One region of the Actinomadura sp. NEAU-AAG7 genome, then DNA from elsewhere that is predicted to be linked to it. Evidence: riboswitches for the same ligand, from Rfam matches in the RefSeq annotation. Region 1 holds a riboswitch; each other region holds the start of a gene.
The links. A riboswitch is a leader RNA that binds a small molecule or an ion and turns the genes downstream of it on or off. The one in region 1 is predicted to bind thiamine pyrophosphate.
Positions count from the first base shown of each region.

Region 1 (4,272 bases):
GTTCAGCGCGATCATGTAGGCGCCGAACCACAGCACCCCGGCGGTGGCGATGCCGGGCCAGGCGGCCCGGGAGGGCAGGCCCTCCCGGCGGACGAGGCAGATCGCGCCGAGGACGAGCGCCCCGGAGAGCATGCGGCCGAGCGCGAGGGCGCCGGGGCTGTAGTCCTCCCCGGCGCTGCGGATCGCGACGAAGGCCGACGCCCACAGGACGACGGTCACGGTCGCGGCGGCCACCGCGAGCCGGTCGACGCGCGCCGGGGCGGGAACGTTCCCTTCTTCCATGTCACGCACCTTAGGTCTGGAATGCTTCCATCAACACCGAAAAGTCGCGCATGGTTGCGGGACAGGGGGGTTCGGGGGGATAGATCCAGTCTCGGTGCGGTTGACGTGCGGGTCCAGCGAATCCTGCTACAGGCGATCTTTAAGGATCTCTACATCAGGTGGCGAGGCCCTCGAAGGGGGAGGACGCCTGGGCGTGGTGGCGCCTCGGGATGCGTCCCGCCTGCCGGGCGAGGCGTCCGGCCTCGACGGCGTGCCGCATCGCGGCGGCCATCCGCGCGGGGGACTGGGCGCGGGTCACGGCGGTGGCGAGGAGGACGGCGTCGCAGCCCAGCTCCATGGCGAGGGCGGCGTCGCTGGCGGTGCCGATCCCCGCGTCCAGGATCACCGGGACCCCGGCCTGCTCGACGATCAGCGCGATGTTGTGCGGGTTGCGGATGCCGAGCCCCGAGCCGATCGGGGAGCCGAGCGGCATCACCGCCGCGCATCCGATCCGCTCCAGCCGCCGCGCGAGGACGGGGTCGTCGCTGGTGTAGGGCAGCACGGTGAAGCCGTCGTCGACGAGCTGCTCGGCGGCCTCGACCAGCTCGATCGGGTCGGGCAGCAGCGTCCGCTCGTCGGCGATCACCTCCAGCTTGACCCAGTCGGTGCCGAGCGCCTCGCGCGCGAGCTTGGCGGTCAGCACGGCCTCGCCCGCCGTGAAGCAGCCCGCCGTGTTCGGCAGCACCCGGACGCCGCACTCGCGCAGCACGTCCAGCACCGAGCCCCGCGCGGACGGGTCGACCCGCCGCATCGCGACCGTGGTCAGCTCCGTCCCGGACGCGACGAGCGCCTCGCGCAGCACCGCCATGCTGGGCGCGCCGCCGGTGCCCATGATGAGCCGGGAGTCGAGCCTCTCGCCCGCGATCTCCAGCGGGTCGGTCTCGTTCTGGACGGTCATGTCAGCCTCCCTGGACGGCGGTGAGCACTTCGAGGCGGTCGGCCTCGCGCAGCGGCGTGTCGTCCCACGCCGACCGGCGGACGACCTCGTCGTTGAGCGCGGCGGCGACGCCGGACCCGGCAGCGGAGACGGTGGCGACGGCCTGCGCGACGCTGGTGCCCTCCGGCACCTCGCGCGGCTCGCCGTTGACGATGACCTTCATCGGTGCACCTCGGGGGAGAAGCGGTCGGGGGTGAAGGGGGCGGCCTCGGCGGGGACGGGCCCGTCCAGCAGCATCGCGGCCAGGATGTCGGCGCTGACCGGGGCGAGCAGGATGCCGTTGCGGAAGTGGCCGGTGCCGAGGAACAGGCCGGGCAGCGCCGACGGGCCCATCACCGGCGCGTTGTCGGGCGAGCCGGGCCGCAGCCCCGCCGAGACCTCGGCGAACTCCAGCTCGGTGATGCCCGGGAGCAGCTCGTGGGCGTCGCGCAGCAGCTCCCACACGCCGCCCGCGGTGACCCGCGTGTCGAAGCCCAGCTCCTCCTGGGTCGCGCCGACGACGATCTCGCCGTCCGCGCGCGGCACGAGGTAGACCGACGAGCCGCGCACCAGCGCGCGGGTGGAGCGGCGCAGGAACGGCACCGCCGTCCGCAGCCGGATGACCTGGCCCTTCACCGGGCGGACGGGCGGGACCACCCCCGCCGGCAGCCCCTCCAGGTCGCCGGACCAGGAGCCGGCGGCGAGCAGCACGCGGTCGGCGCGGATCTCCGTCCCGTCGTCGAGGCGGACGCCGGCGGCCCGGTCGCGCTCGACCAGGACTCCCGCCGCCCGCCGCCGGACGAGCCGCGCGCCCAGGCCCTCGGCCGCCGCCAGCAGGGCGGGGGCGAGGCGGCGCGGGTCGATCGAGCCGTCCTCGGGGGCGAGCAGGCCGCCGCGCACGCCGGGTGCCAGCATCGGCTCGTGCCGGCGGCACTCGCGGCCGGTCAGCGCCTCGGTCGGGATGCCGAGGCTCCCCTGGAAGCGGCGGAGGTCGTCCAGGTGGTTCAGGTCGCCGGAGTCGAACGCGACCTCCAGGATCCCGTCGGTGCGGTGGGCGACGTCGAGCCCGGTCCGCTCCTCCAGCTCGGCGACGAACGCGCCGTAGCGGTCGCGGGAGGCCAGGCCGAGCCGCAGCAGCGGCTCCTCGCCGTAGGTCAGCTCGCTGACCGGGGTCAGCATGCCCGCCGCGACCGAGGTCGCCCCGCTCATGGGCGCCGGGTCGACGAGCGTGACGGCGGCGCCGCCCGCGGCGGCCCGCCAGGCGGTGGCGAGGCCGATGATTCCGGCGCCGAGGATGACGATCTCCATGCGCGCTCCCTTCGCCGGCATGATCCGGATCAGGTCGTAGCGGTCGGCGGCCCGTTCAGCCGCCCTCTCAGCCCGGTCGCACCGGACTCCCGCGCTCTCGCCCTCCACCATACGACCCCTGGCGATATGCGCCGATGTCCGGATACCGATCACTGTGTCCGGAGGGCCCCCGGCTAGGGTGGACGGCCATGGACAGCGTGATCGTCGTCGGCGGCGGGCTGGCGGGACTGCGGGCGGTACAGGGGCTGCGCGAGGGCGGCCACACGGGCGCGATCACCCTCGTATCCGCCGAGCGGCACCTGCCCTACGACCGCCCGCCGCTGTCGAAGGACGTCCTCGCGGGCGCCGCCGACGACACCACGCTGGAGGCCGACTGGGACGCGCTGCGCTGCGAGGTCCTGCTCGGCGAGCGCGCCACCGGCCTGCGGCTGGACGCGCCGGGCGCGGGCGGCGCGCTCGCCTCCACAGCGGGCGAGCTGCGCTTCGACGGGCTCGTGATCGCCACCGGCGCCGCGCCGGTGACGCTGCCGGGTGGCGGGCGCCAGCGCGTGCTGCGCACCGTCGAGGACGCCCTGGACCTGCGCGCCGCCCTCGTCCCCGGCACCCGGCTCGCGATCGTCGGCGCGGGCTGGATCGGCGCGGAGGTCGCGACGGCCGCCGCCGCCAAGGGCTGCGCGGTCACCGTGGTCGAGGCTGCGGAGGCCCCGCTCGTGTCCGCGCTCGGGCCCGAGGTCGGCGCGCTGACCGCGCGCTGGTACGCCGAGGCGGGCGTCGGGCTGCGCACCGGCGTCAAGGTCGCGGCGGTCGAGGACGGCGGCCTCGCCCTGGCGGGCGGCGAGCGGATCGACGCCGACGAGGTGGTCGTCGGCGTCGGCGTCCGGCCCGTCCTGGGCTGGCTTGAGGGATCCGGGCTGCTGCTGGAGCGCGGGGTCGTCACCGACGCCTCGTTCCGCGCCACCGGGGCGGACGGGGCGCCGCGTCCCGACGTGGTGGCGGTGGGGGACTGCGCCGCCTGGTGGTCCGCCCGGTACGGGCGGCGGCTGCTCGTCGAGCACTGGGACACCGCCCTGAACGCGCCCGCCGTGGCCGCCGCCGCGCTCCTCGGCCGGGACGCGGCGTACGACGCCGTCCCCTACTTCTGGTCGGAGCAGTTCGGCCGGATGGTCCAGTACGCGGGGGTGCACGGGGCGTCCGAGCGGCTCGTCCGCCGGGGCGACCCGGCGGAGGCGGCGTGGGCGGTCGCCTGGCTCACCGGCGACCGGCTCGACGCGATCCTCGCCGTCGGCCGCCCCCGCGACCTCGTGCAGGCCAGGCGGGTGATCGCCGCCGGGACCCCCGTCGACCCCGCCGCGCTGGCCGATCCGGGCGTGCCCGTCCGGCAGGCTGTTCGCGCGTAGCGGACACTGACCTGCGCGAACGGGCGCCGAACGGGTTTGAGTCTTCCGAAGGCGTGGTAGGCAGGGGGCGTGACGCAGATGCACGCGACCGTTGACAGCGCACTCGACCCCCGCACCGACGCCCTGGCCGGGGAGTGGCTCTCCCTCAGGGAGACCGCCGACCGCCTCGGCATCAAGACCAACCGGATCAAGCAGCTCATCAGCGAGCGCCGGCTCCTGGCGATCCGGCGCGCCGGCGAGCCGATGGTGCCCGCCGCGTTCCTCAAGGACGGCCAGGTCATCAAGGGCCTGGCCGGGACGCTGACGCTCCTGTCGGACGCGGGCTTCGAC
Region 1 is NZ_JAHFZY010000003.1:398,789-403,060, forward strand. It holds gene KLI87_RS16425 (DMT family transporter) at 1-282, opposite strand, end outside; gene KLI87_RS16430 (thiazole synthase) at 437-1,219, opposite strand; gene thiS (sulfur carrier protein ThiS) at 1,221-1,421, opposite strand; gene thiO (glycine oxidase ThiO) at 1,418-2,545, opposite strand; TPP riboswitch at 2,535-2,648, opposite strand; gene KLI87_RS16445 (NAD(P)/FAD-dependent oxidoreductase) at 2,734-3,942, shown strand; gene KLI87_RS16450 (Rv2175c family DNA-binding protein) at 4,021-4,272, shown strand, end outside.

Region 2 (4,272 bases), on a different contig from region 1:
GCCGCGACGGCCGCGCACGCCGCCAGCGCGCCCACCGCCGGCACCATCACCGCCGGCGCGTCCAGCGCCCGGACGCCCGGCCGTCCCCGCATCACCACGCCCCCATCTTCCCCGACCGCCCTCGCCTTCCGCACCCGCCCCCGCCCAGCCGCCCGGACCAGCACACCCCCGAACCCGCCAGGACCGCTGCCCCCCACTTCCTATGGCCGGCTCCTCGGTGCGACCGCCGGTAGGCCCCGCGCCTGGGATTGGGTGCGGGGCCTCGGGTGGGTCAGCAGGTGCAGCCGTTGACGGCCCAGGGGAGGTTGAACCTGCGGTAGAGGATCGAGCGGCTGGAGGCCGTGTCGCCGGTGTCGAGGTTGCTCTCCACCAGGGCGCCCACCATGTGGTCGGCGGTCTTGACCATGCTGGAGTAGCCGCCCTCGGCGCCGCCGTCCGACGGCGGCTTCGGGCCCTCGGAGAGCGGGCGGCTCCGCTCCCACGTCCGGGCGTTGTCGTAGCTCACGCGCACCCGCATCTTCTGGCGGGTGTCGGTGCTCGCGGAGTTGAGGAACAGGGTGCGGCGGGGAGCGTCCGGCTCGGCGTTGTTGTATTGCAGGACCGATGCCTGGTTCTTCGGGTCGAGGAGGGTGTCGTCCCAGGTGTAGGCGCCGAACCGGCCGGTGATGCCGCCGCGGGCCACCCAGCGGCGCTTGTGCCGGTTCCAGGAGTCGAGGGTGGGCCGGTCGTTGCGGTAGAGGGTTCCGTCGTCGAGCTGGGTGATGGTGGCCTCGCCGGTCTCCTCGCCGAGCTTCTGCACCTTCCAGGTCCTGCCGTGGTCGGTGCTGTAGATGTTGCGGTGCTGGGCGGGGATCACCAGGGTGCCGTCGTCCATGGAGAGGCCGGCGCCGGGGCCGACCGCGTCCCACGCCCAGTCCTTGCCGTCGGCCTTCTTCTTCGGCAGCAGCGTCGCGGTCATGTCGGTGGGCGCGGACTCGCCGTTCGCGCCGGTGAAGCTCTGCCCGTCGTCGGTGCTCTTCATGACGTAGACGCGGCGCTCACCCCACCTGGTGATCGCGGTGGTGGGCTCGCCCGTGTCGGGGTTGGCGCCGCCGCTCTGGCTCTTGTCGGCGGCGTTCCACGACAGGAACAGCCAGACGGTGCCGGTGGAGCGGTCGACGACCGGGGCCGGGTTGCCCCAGGTGCCCATGCCCGACCCGACGGCCTCCTTGAGACCGGACCAGTCCCCGGGCCTGGTGCCGTCGCGCACGCCGCGCTTGTAGAGGAGGTTGATGTTGCCGTAGTCCTTGTTGCTCTTGGCCCTGCCCTCGGCGAACGCCAGCAGCGTGCCCGCGTTGGTCCGCACGATCGCCGGGATGCGGAACGTGTGGTAGGCGACCCCGTTGAGCGATTCCTGGTTCGCGCCCCGGAAGAGCACGTCGACGGTGTGGTACTCCTCCCGGCCCTTGGCCGGGTCGTCGGTCGCGGAGGCGGACGGGGCGAGCAGCGCGGTCCCGGCCGCTCCCGCGGCGACCATCGCCGACAGTGCGCCGAGGGTTCGCGGACGAGTCGTCCTAGCTGTGTGCACGGTGACTCCAACCTGACGCGGGGAGGTGCCTGCCTTGATCATTTGCAAAGTAGACAGCGAAGGTTAACGAAGATCGAACTCGTCGGCCGGGGGCGCGGCATGATGGCGGTGCCGGAGAGGGGACGTGAACGCATGTCGCATGGGAAGCGGCGCGGTTCCGCACGTGTGGGCGAGGGCCGGTGAAGGCCGTCTACCTCATCACCGGGATCCAGGCGTCCGGGAAGTCGACGGTCGCGCAGGCGCTCGCGGAGCGGCTGCCCCGCTCGGCGCATGTGCGCGGTGACCTGTTCCGCCGCATGGTCGTCGGCGGGCGCGCCGAGATGGCCCCGGAGCCGTCGCCGGAGGCCGTCCGGCAGCTCCGGCTGCGGCACCGGCTGACGGCGGCGACCTGCGACGCCTACTTCGACGAGGGGTTCACCGTCGTCGCTCAGGACGTCGTGCTCGGCGGGCACCTCGCCGAGATGGTCCGCCTCGTCCGGTCACGTCCGCTGCTCGTGGTGGTGCTCGCCCCGCGTCCCGAGGCGGTCGCCGCGCGGGAGCGGGCCCGGGGCAAGGACGCCTACGACGCGTGGACGGTCGAGCTGCTCGACCGGACGCTGCGCACCGGGACGCCGCGCCTCGGGCTGTGGCTCGACACCTCGGACCAGACCCCCGAGCAGACGGTCGGGGAGATCCTGGAGCGCGCCTGGCCGGAGGCCGCCGTCGGCCGCCCGGCCGCGCCGTCCCGCTGACGGGCCTTTATCCCACCCGCGGCGGTTGCGGCAACGGGGGTGCGGCGGGTTACGGTCGTCAGCGACAGATCGCGGGGGCCCGGCGAACCGGGCTGAGATAGCGGCTGGGACGGCCGCTGACCGCTGGAACCTGACCGGGTAATGCCGGCGTAGGGAGAGATCGAGTCGTATGACCGAGACCGTGGTTTCCGCTGCCCGCAAGACCTACCTCCAGGGCTCGCGGCCCGATGTGCGCGCGCCGATGCGGGAGGTGCCGCTGACCGACGGCGGGTCCGTCGTCCTGTACGACACGTCCGGGCCGTACACCGACCCGGCGCATGAGACGGACGTCCGCCGGGGGCTGCCCGCCCTCCGGGACGCGTGGATCGCCGAGCGCGGCGACACCGCCGCCTACGAGGGGCGGGCCGTCCGTCCCGAGGACGACGGGCGCCGCTCCGGCGACCCGCTGCGCGACCGCGCGGCGTTCCCGCCGAGACGGCCGAGGCGGGCGTCCGGAGGGGCGGTGACCCAGCGCGCCTACGCCCGGCGGGGCGAGGTCACGCCCGAGATGGAGTTCGTCGCGCTGCGCGAGGGCGTGGCGCCGGAGTTCGTCCGGGACGAGCTGGCCGCCGGGCGCGCGGTGCTGCCCGCGAACGTCAACCACCCCGAGATCGAGCCGATGATCATCGGCCGGAACTTCCTGGTGAAGGTGAACGCCAACATCGGGAACTCGGCCGTCGCCTCCTCCATCGAGGACGAGGTCGAGAAGATGGCGTGGGCGACCCGCTGGGGCGCCGACACGATCATGGACCTGTCGACGGGGCGCGACATCCACACCACGCGGGAGTGGATCCTGCGGAACTCGCCCGTCCCGGTCGGGACCGTGCCGCTCTACCAGGCGCTGGAGAAGGTCGGCGGCGACCCGGCGGAGCTGACGTTCGAGGTGTTCCGCGACACCGTGATCGAGCAGGCCGAGCAGGGCGTGGACTACATGACCGTCCACGCCGGGGTGCTGCTGCCGTACGTGCCGCTGACGGCGCGCCGCAAGACCGGGATCGTGTCGCGCGGCGGGTCGATCATGGCGGCGTGGTGCCTCGCGCACCACGAGGAGAACTTCCTGTACACCCGCTTCCGCGAGCTGTGCGAGATCTTCGCCGCCTACGACGTCACCTGGTCGCTCGGGGACGGGCTGCGCCCCGGCTCGATCGCCGACGCCAACGACGAGGCGCAGTTCGCCGAGCTGCGCACCCAGGGCGAACTGACCCGGATCGCCGCCGAGTACGACAACCAGGTGATGAACGAGGGCCCCGGGCACGTCCCGATGCACAAGATCAAGGAGAACGTCGACCTCCAGCGGGACTGGTGCGACGACGCGCCCTTCTACACGCTCGGCCCGCTGACCACCGACATCGCGCCCGGCTACGACCACATCACCTCCGCGATCGGCGCGGCGATGATCGGCTGGTATGGCACCGCGATGCTCTGCTACGTCACGCCGAAGGAGCACCTCGGGCTGCCCGACCGCGACGACGTCAAGGCGGGCGTGATCGCCTACAAGATCGCGGCGCACGCGGCCGACCTGGCGAAGGGGCATCCGGGCGCGCAGGCGTGGGACGACGCGCTCTCGGACGCGCGGTTCGACTTCCGCTGGGAGGACCAGTTCAACCTCTCGCTGGACCCCGACACCGCCCGCGCGTTCCACGACGAGACGCTCCCGGCCGCGCCGGCGAAGACCGCGCACTTCTGCTCGATGTGCGGGCCGCACTTCTGCTCGATGAAGATCACGCGGGACGTCCGCCGCTACGCCGACGAGAACGGGCTCGGTGAGGGCGAGGCGCTGTCGGCCGGGATGCGGGAGAAGGCGGACGAGTTCCGCGCCGCCGGAGGCCGCGTCTACCTGCCCCTCGCCCCCGGCGGATCCTGACCGTCCGCCCCGGGCCCGCCGCCACCGCACAACCCGCGGCGGGCCCGGGGCACCCCCCCCCCCGCGGGAGC
Region 2 is NZ_JAHFZY010000006.1:646,996-651,267, forward strand. It holds gene KLI87_RS29435 (sensor histidine kinase) at 1-92, opposite strand, end outside; gene KLI87_RS29440 (exo-alpha-sialidase) at 272-1,516, opposite strand; gene KLI87_RS29445 (AAA family ATPase) at 1,747-2,298, shown strand; TPP riboswitch at 2,360-2,473, shown strand; gene thiC (phosphomethylpyrimidine synthase ThiC) at 2,468-4,201, shown strand.
Region 2: linked by a shared signal. The riboswitch ahead of thiC (phosphomethylpyrimidine synthase ThiC) and the one ahead of thiO (glycine oxidase ThiO) in region 1 are both predicted to bind thiamine pyrophosphate.

Region 3 (4,272 bases), on a different contig from region 1:
TCATCGTTTCGCTCCGTTGTCCCCGTTGCCCGCGCTCAGCGCCTGAGTTCGTAACCGGCCTCCTCGACGGCGCCCTCGATCAGGGCGTCGTCCAGGGGGCCTTCGCTGGTGACGGTCACCTTGCCGGTCTTCAGGTCCACGTCGACGCCGGTGACGCCGGTGAGCCGCTCGACCTCCTCGGTGACCGAGCTGACGCAGTGGCCGCAGGTCATTCCGGCGACGGTGTAGGTGGCGGTGCTCATCTCGCGTCCTCTCTTTTACCCCTGGGGGGTATCTCGTGGGCCTCATGCTGCCATAACCGGACACCCGGCACAACCCGTACCCCCTAGGGGTTATTTCGAGATCCGGGTCACACCCTCCGCGAGCCCCTCCGGCGGGTCGTGACCCGGAAGTTATCCACACCCTGTCTGCCGGATCTGCCACCGCCCCCTGAGCCGGTTTGTCGATATTCGTAGAGGTATGACGCCCGGAATCGCCCCACGCGCGGGGCGATCCGGAGTTGTGCACAGGGTTTTCCACAGGCTTCCACAGCCCTGTGGACGAATTCTTCGCCGATACTGGGGTCATGCCTGAGTTGCCTGAGGTGGAGGCGCTGGCCGGCTTCCTCCGGGAGCGGGCGGTCGGACACGCCGTCGCCCGTGTCGATGTTCTCGCCATCTCCGCGCTGAAGACCTACGACCCGCCGGTGACCGCGCTGGGCGGCCTGACCATAACGGGAGTCTCCCGGCACGGTAAGTTCCTCGACCTCGACGTGGACGGCGTGCACCTGGTGATCCACCTGGCCCGCGCGGGCTGGCTGCGCTGGCGGGACGAGATCCCGGCGCGTCCCGTCCGGCCGGGCGGGAAGAACCCGCTGGCCCTGCGCGTGCACCTCGACGACGGCTCCGGCTTCGACCTCACCGAGGCGGGCACCAAGAAGGGCCTCGCCGTGTACGCCGTGCGCGACCCGTCCGACGTGCCGGGGGTCGCCTCGCTCGGGCCCGACCCGCTGGACGGCGCGTTCACCGCCGAGGCGCTGGCCGCGATCCTCGCGGGCAAGCGCACCCAGATCAAGGGCCTGCTGCGCGACCAGAAGGTGATCGCCGGGATCGGCAACGCCTACTCCGACGAGGTCCTGCACGTCGCGCGGATGTCGCCGTTCAAGATGGCGTCCTCGCTGACCGAGGACGACGTCGCGACCCTGCACGAGGCGATCGTCACGACCCTGCGGGACGCCGTCGAGCGCTCGCGCGGCCTCGAAGCCCAGGACCTCAAGGGCGAGAAGAAGACCGGGCTGCGCGTCCACGGCCGCACCGGTCAGAAATGCCCGGTGTGCGGCGACACGATCCGCGAGGTCTCGTTCGCCGACTCCTCGCTCCAGTACTGCCCGACCTGCCAGACCGGCGGCAAGCCCCTGGCGGACAGGAGGATGTCTCGCCTGCTCAAGTGACCCGCCGGGCCTGGCCGGCCGGGGTCAGCGCACCTTCGGGACGTCGCCGAACAGGGCGCCGACGCTCGTCCAGCGGTGGAGCTGGCAGCCGTCCTTGCGGGTGAACCTGGTGTCGATCTTCTGGCCCCGCCAGGTGCCCTTGACCGTGGCGATCTCCGGACCGCCGTAGATCTGGGTGCACATCTGGTCCTTGGGCACGGGCTTGAACGGCTGTTTCGCCTTGGCGAGCTCGGCGCACGCGGCGCCGGCCTTCGGGTGGTCGCCGCCGGGCGGCGCGCAGTTGAGGGTCCAGGTCTTGGCGGGGGCCTCGGCCGAGGCCCTGACCTGGATCGTGAGGTGGTCCGCCGGAGCGGTCGAGGGCTGGACGGAGGTCGCGCCCGAGGGCCGGTCGGCGGGTTTGCCGGAGGACTGTTCGTCGCCGCAGGCCGCCAGTGAGAGGATCATGGCGAGGCCGGGCGTCGTCACTAGGAGCGTCCGATACCGCATAGGTGATTCGACGCGACGGGGCCTCGCGCGGTTCCATGGGGGTGTGATGATTTTCGGGGACGACGTGCCGGCGGTCGACGCCGCTGACGTTCCGCAGGACGGCTACCTGCTGGACGTGCGGGAACAGGACGAGTGGGACGCGGGCCACGCGCCCGCCGCCGTCCACATCCCCATGGGCCAGCTCAGCGATCGGGCCGCGGAGATCCCCCGCGACCAGGAGGTCTTCGTGGTGTGCCGGTCCGGGGGGCGGTCGGCGCAGGTCACGGTCGCGCTCAACCAGGCGGGGTGGCTGGCGAGGAACGTGGACGGCGGCATGAAGCGCTGGGCCGAGGCGGGGCGTCCGATGGAGAACGGCGGCGACGGGCCGCCCTACGTGGCCTGACCGCGCCTGACCGCTGTCCGCCCTCGAAGGATGACTTTGGGCGCTGTACGATCGGTTTGACCGAATATCCGCGGGAGCTCGGGCCAGGCCGGGCTGAGAGGGCGACGACGAGGTGTCGCCGACCGCATGAACCTGTCCGGGTAATGCCGGCGTAGGGAGCGTGCCCCCATGACGTCCGCCCTTGACGCGCGTTCCGGGGACGACCGTCCCCGCGGCGCGGCCCCTCGCGACGAGGTCCCCTACACGCTCGACGAACCCGCGCCGAAGGTCCTCGGCTTCTGGGACCAGAGCGCCTTCTGGGCCAACCTCGGGGTCAGCCTCTTCGCGTTCTCCGGCGCCTACACCGTGCTCGCGCCGGACGCGGACGGGAGGCCGACGCTGTCGATCGTCGCGGGCATCGTCGCGATGGCGGTCGGCACGGTCCTCGGCGGGCTGATGCTCGGCCTCGCCGCCGCGCCGGGCGCGCGGACCGGCCAACCGGCGATGGTGCTGCTGCGCGGGCTTTTCGGCGCGCGGCTCTCCTACGTTCCGACCGTCCTCAACATCGCCCAGCTCGTCGGCTGGGGGACGTTCGAGCTGATCGTCATCGCGGACGCGGCGCGCGCGCTCTGGGACGGCGTCCCGCGCTGGTCCTACGTCATCGCCGCAGGAGCCATCACCACCGTCCTGACCATCTGGCCGCTCGGGTCGGTGCGGATGCTGCGCCGGTATGTGACCGCGGCCGTGATGATCGCCCTCGTCTACTTCTACATCCAGCTCGTCCGCGAGCCGCTGCCCGACCTCACGGAAGGCTCCTGGGGCGGGTTCTGGATCGGCGCGGACGCGGCGCTGGCCGTGTCCATCTCCTGGGTGCCGGTCGCGGCCGACTACACGCGGCACGCCCGGAGCGCGCGCGGGGCGTTCGGCGCCGCGTCCGTGGGCTACTCGGTCACGCAGATCATCGCCTACGTCCTCGGACTGCTGGCGTTGGCGCTGGTCGCGGGCGATTCGACCAAGGTCTTCGACCCGTTCCTGAACGTGTCGCTCGGCGTGCTGTTCTTCGCGGTGTTCGTGCTGCGCGAGGCCGACCAGTCGTTCGCGAACGTGTACTCGACGGCCGTGTCGATCCAGAACCTCGTGCCGCGCGCCGACCGGCGGGTGCTGTCGGTCGCGCTCGGCGCCGGGATCACCGTGCTCGCGCTGGTGCTGGACATCGGGGACTATTCGAGCTTCCTCTCGCTGATCGGCTCGGTGTTCGTCCCGCTGCTCGGCGTGCTCGCCGCCGACTTCTTCCTCGGCCGTGGCAGGTCCTGGGACCTCTCGCGGACCGCGCCGTCGCGCTGGGGCATGATCGCGGCCTGGGTCGCCGGGGTCGTCGCCTACCAGTTGGTCAACCCGGGCACCGTGCGTCACTGGGCCGGGTTCTGGACGGACGTCCGCGACGCCCTGAACTTCACGCCGCAGACGTGGATGAGCGCCTCCCTGCTGTCGTTCCTGGTCGCCGCGGCCGCCGCACTACTGGTCGGTAAGGTGGCGCGGACCGGACGTTGACGGGCACGCCACGCCAGGTCCACCGTCGGCGGATTTCGATGCAGGTAGCCCCCTGAAGTGGCGTTCTTCCGTCCGATCCTGGCTGGCTGTGGGAACTTTTCGGCACTGGTTGACAGGCGCGGGACCCGGGTCCGGTGGCACGATGACAGGCGTGCATCACCAGGTCCACGATCCGATCGCGCGAGCCGTCATCGAGAGCGCCGCCGACGCGATCGTGGCCGTCGACCAGCGGCACCGCGTCACGGTGTGGAATCCGGCGGCGGAGCGGATGTTCGGCTGGAGCGCGAAGGAGATGGTCGGACGGGTCCCGCCGATCGTCCCGGACGAGTTGAAGGCCGAGCACAACGCCGTCCAGGAGCGGCTGCTCACGCGGCGGCCGGGGGAGGGCGAGAACGGGCAGATCTCGATCGCGACCCGGCGCTTCCACCAGGACGGGCGGCTCATC
Region 3 is NZ_JAHFZY010000001.1:749,614-753,885, forward strand. It holds gene KLI87_RS03500 (hypothetical protein) at 1-4, opposite strand, end outside; gene KLI87_RS03505 (heavy-metal-associated domain-containing protein) at 36-242, opposite strand; gene KLI87_RS03510 (Fpg/Nei family DNA glycosylase) at 566-1,429, shown strand; gene KLI87_RS03515 (SSI family serine proteinase inhibitor) at 1,454-1,915, opposite strand; gene KLI87_RS03520 (rhodanese-like domain-containing protein) at 1,965-2,297, shown strand; TPP riboswitch at 2,358-2,472, shown strand; gene KLI87_RS03525 (cytosine permease) at 2,466-3,827, shown strand; gene KLI87_RS03530 (PAS domain-containing protein) at 3,979-4,272, shown strand, end outside.
Region 3: linked by a shared signal. The riboswitch ahead of KLI87_RS03525 (cytosine permease) and the one ahead of thiO (glycine oxidase ThiO) in region 1 are both predicted to bind thiamine pyrophosphate.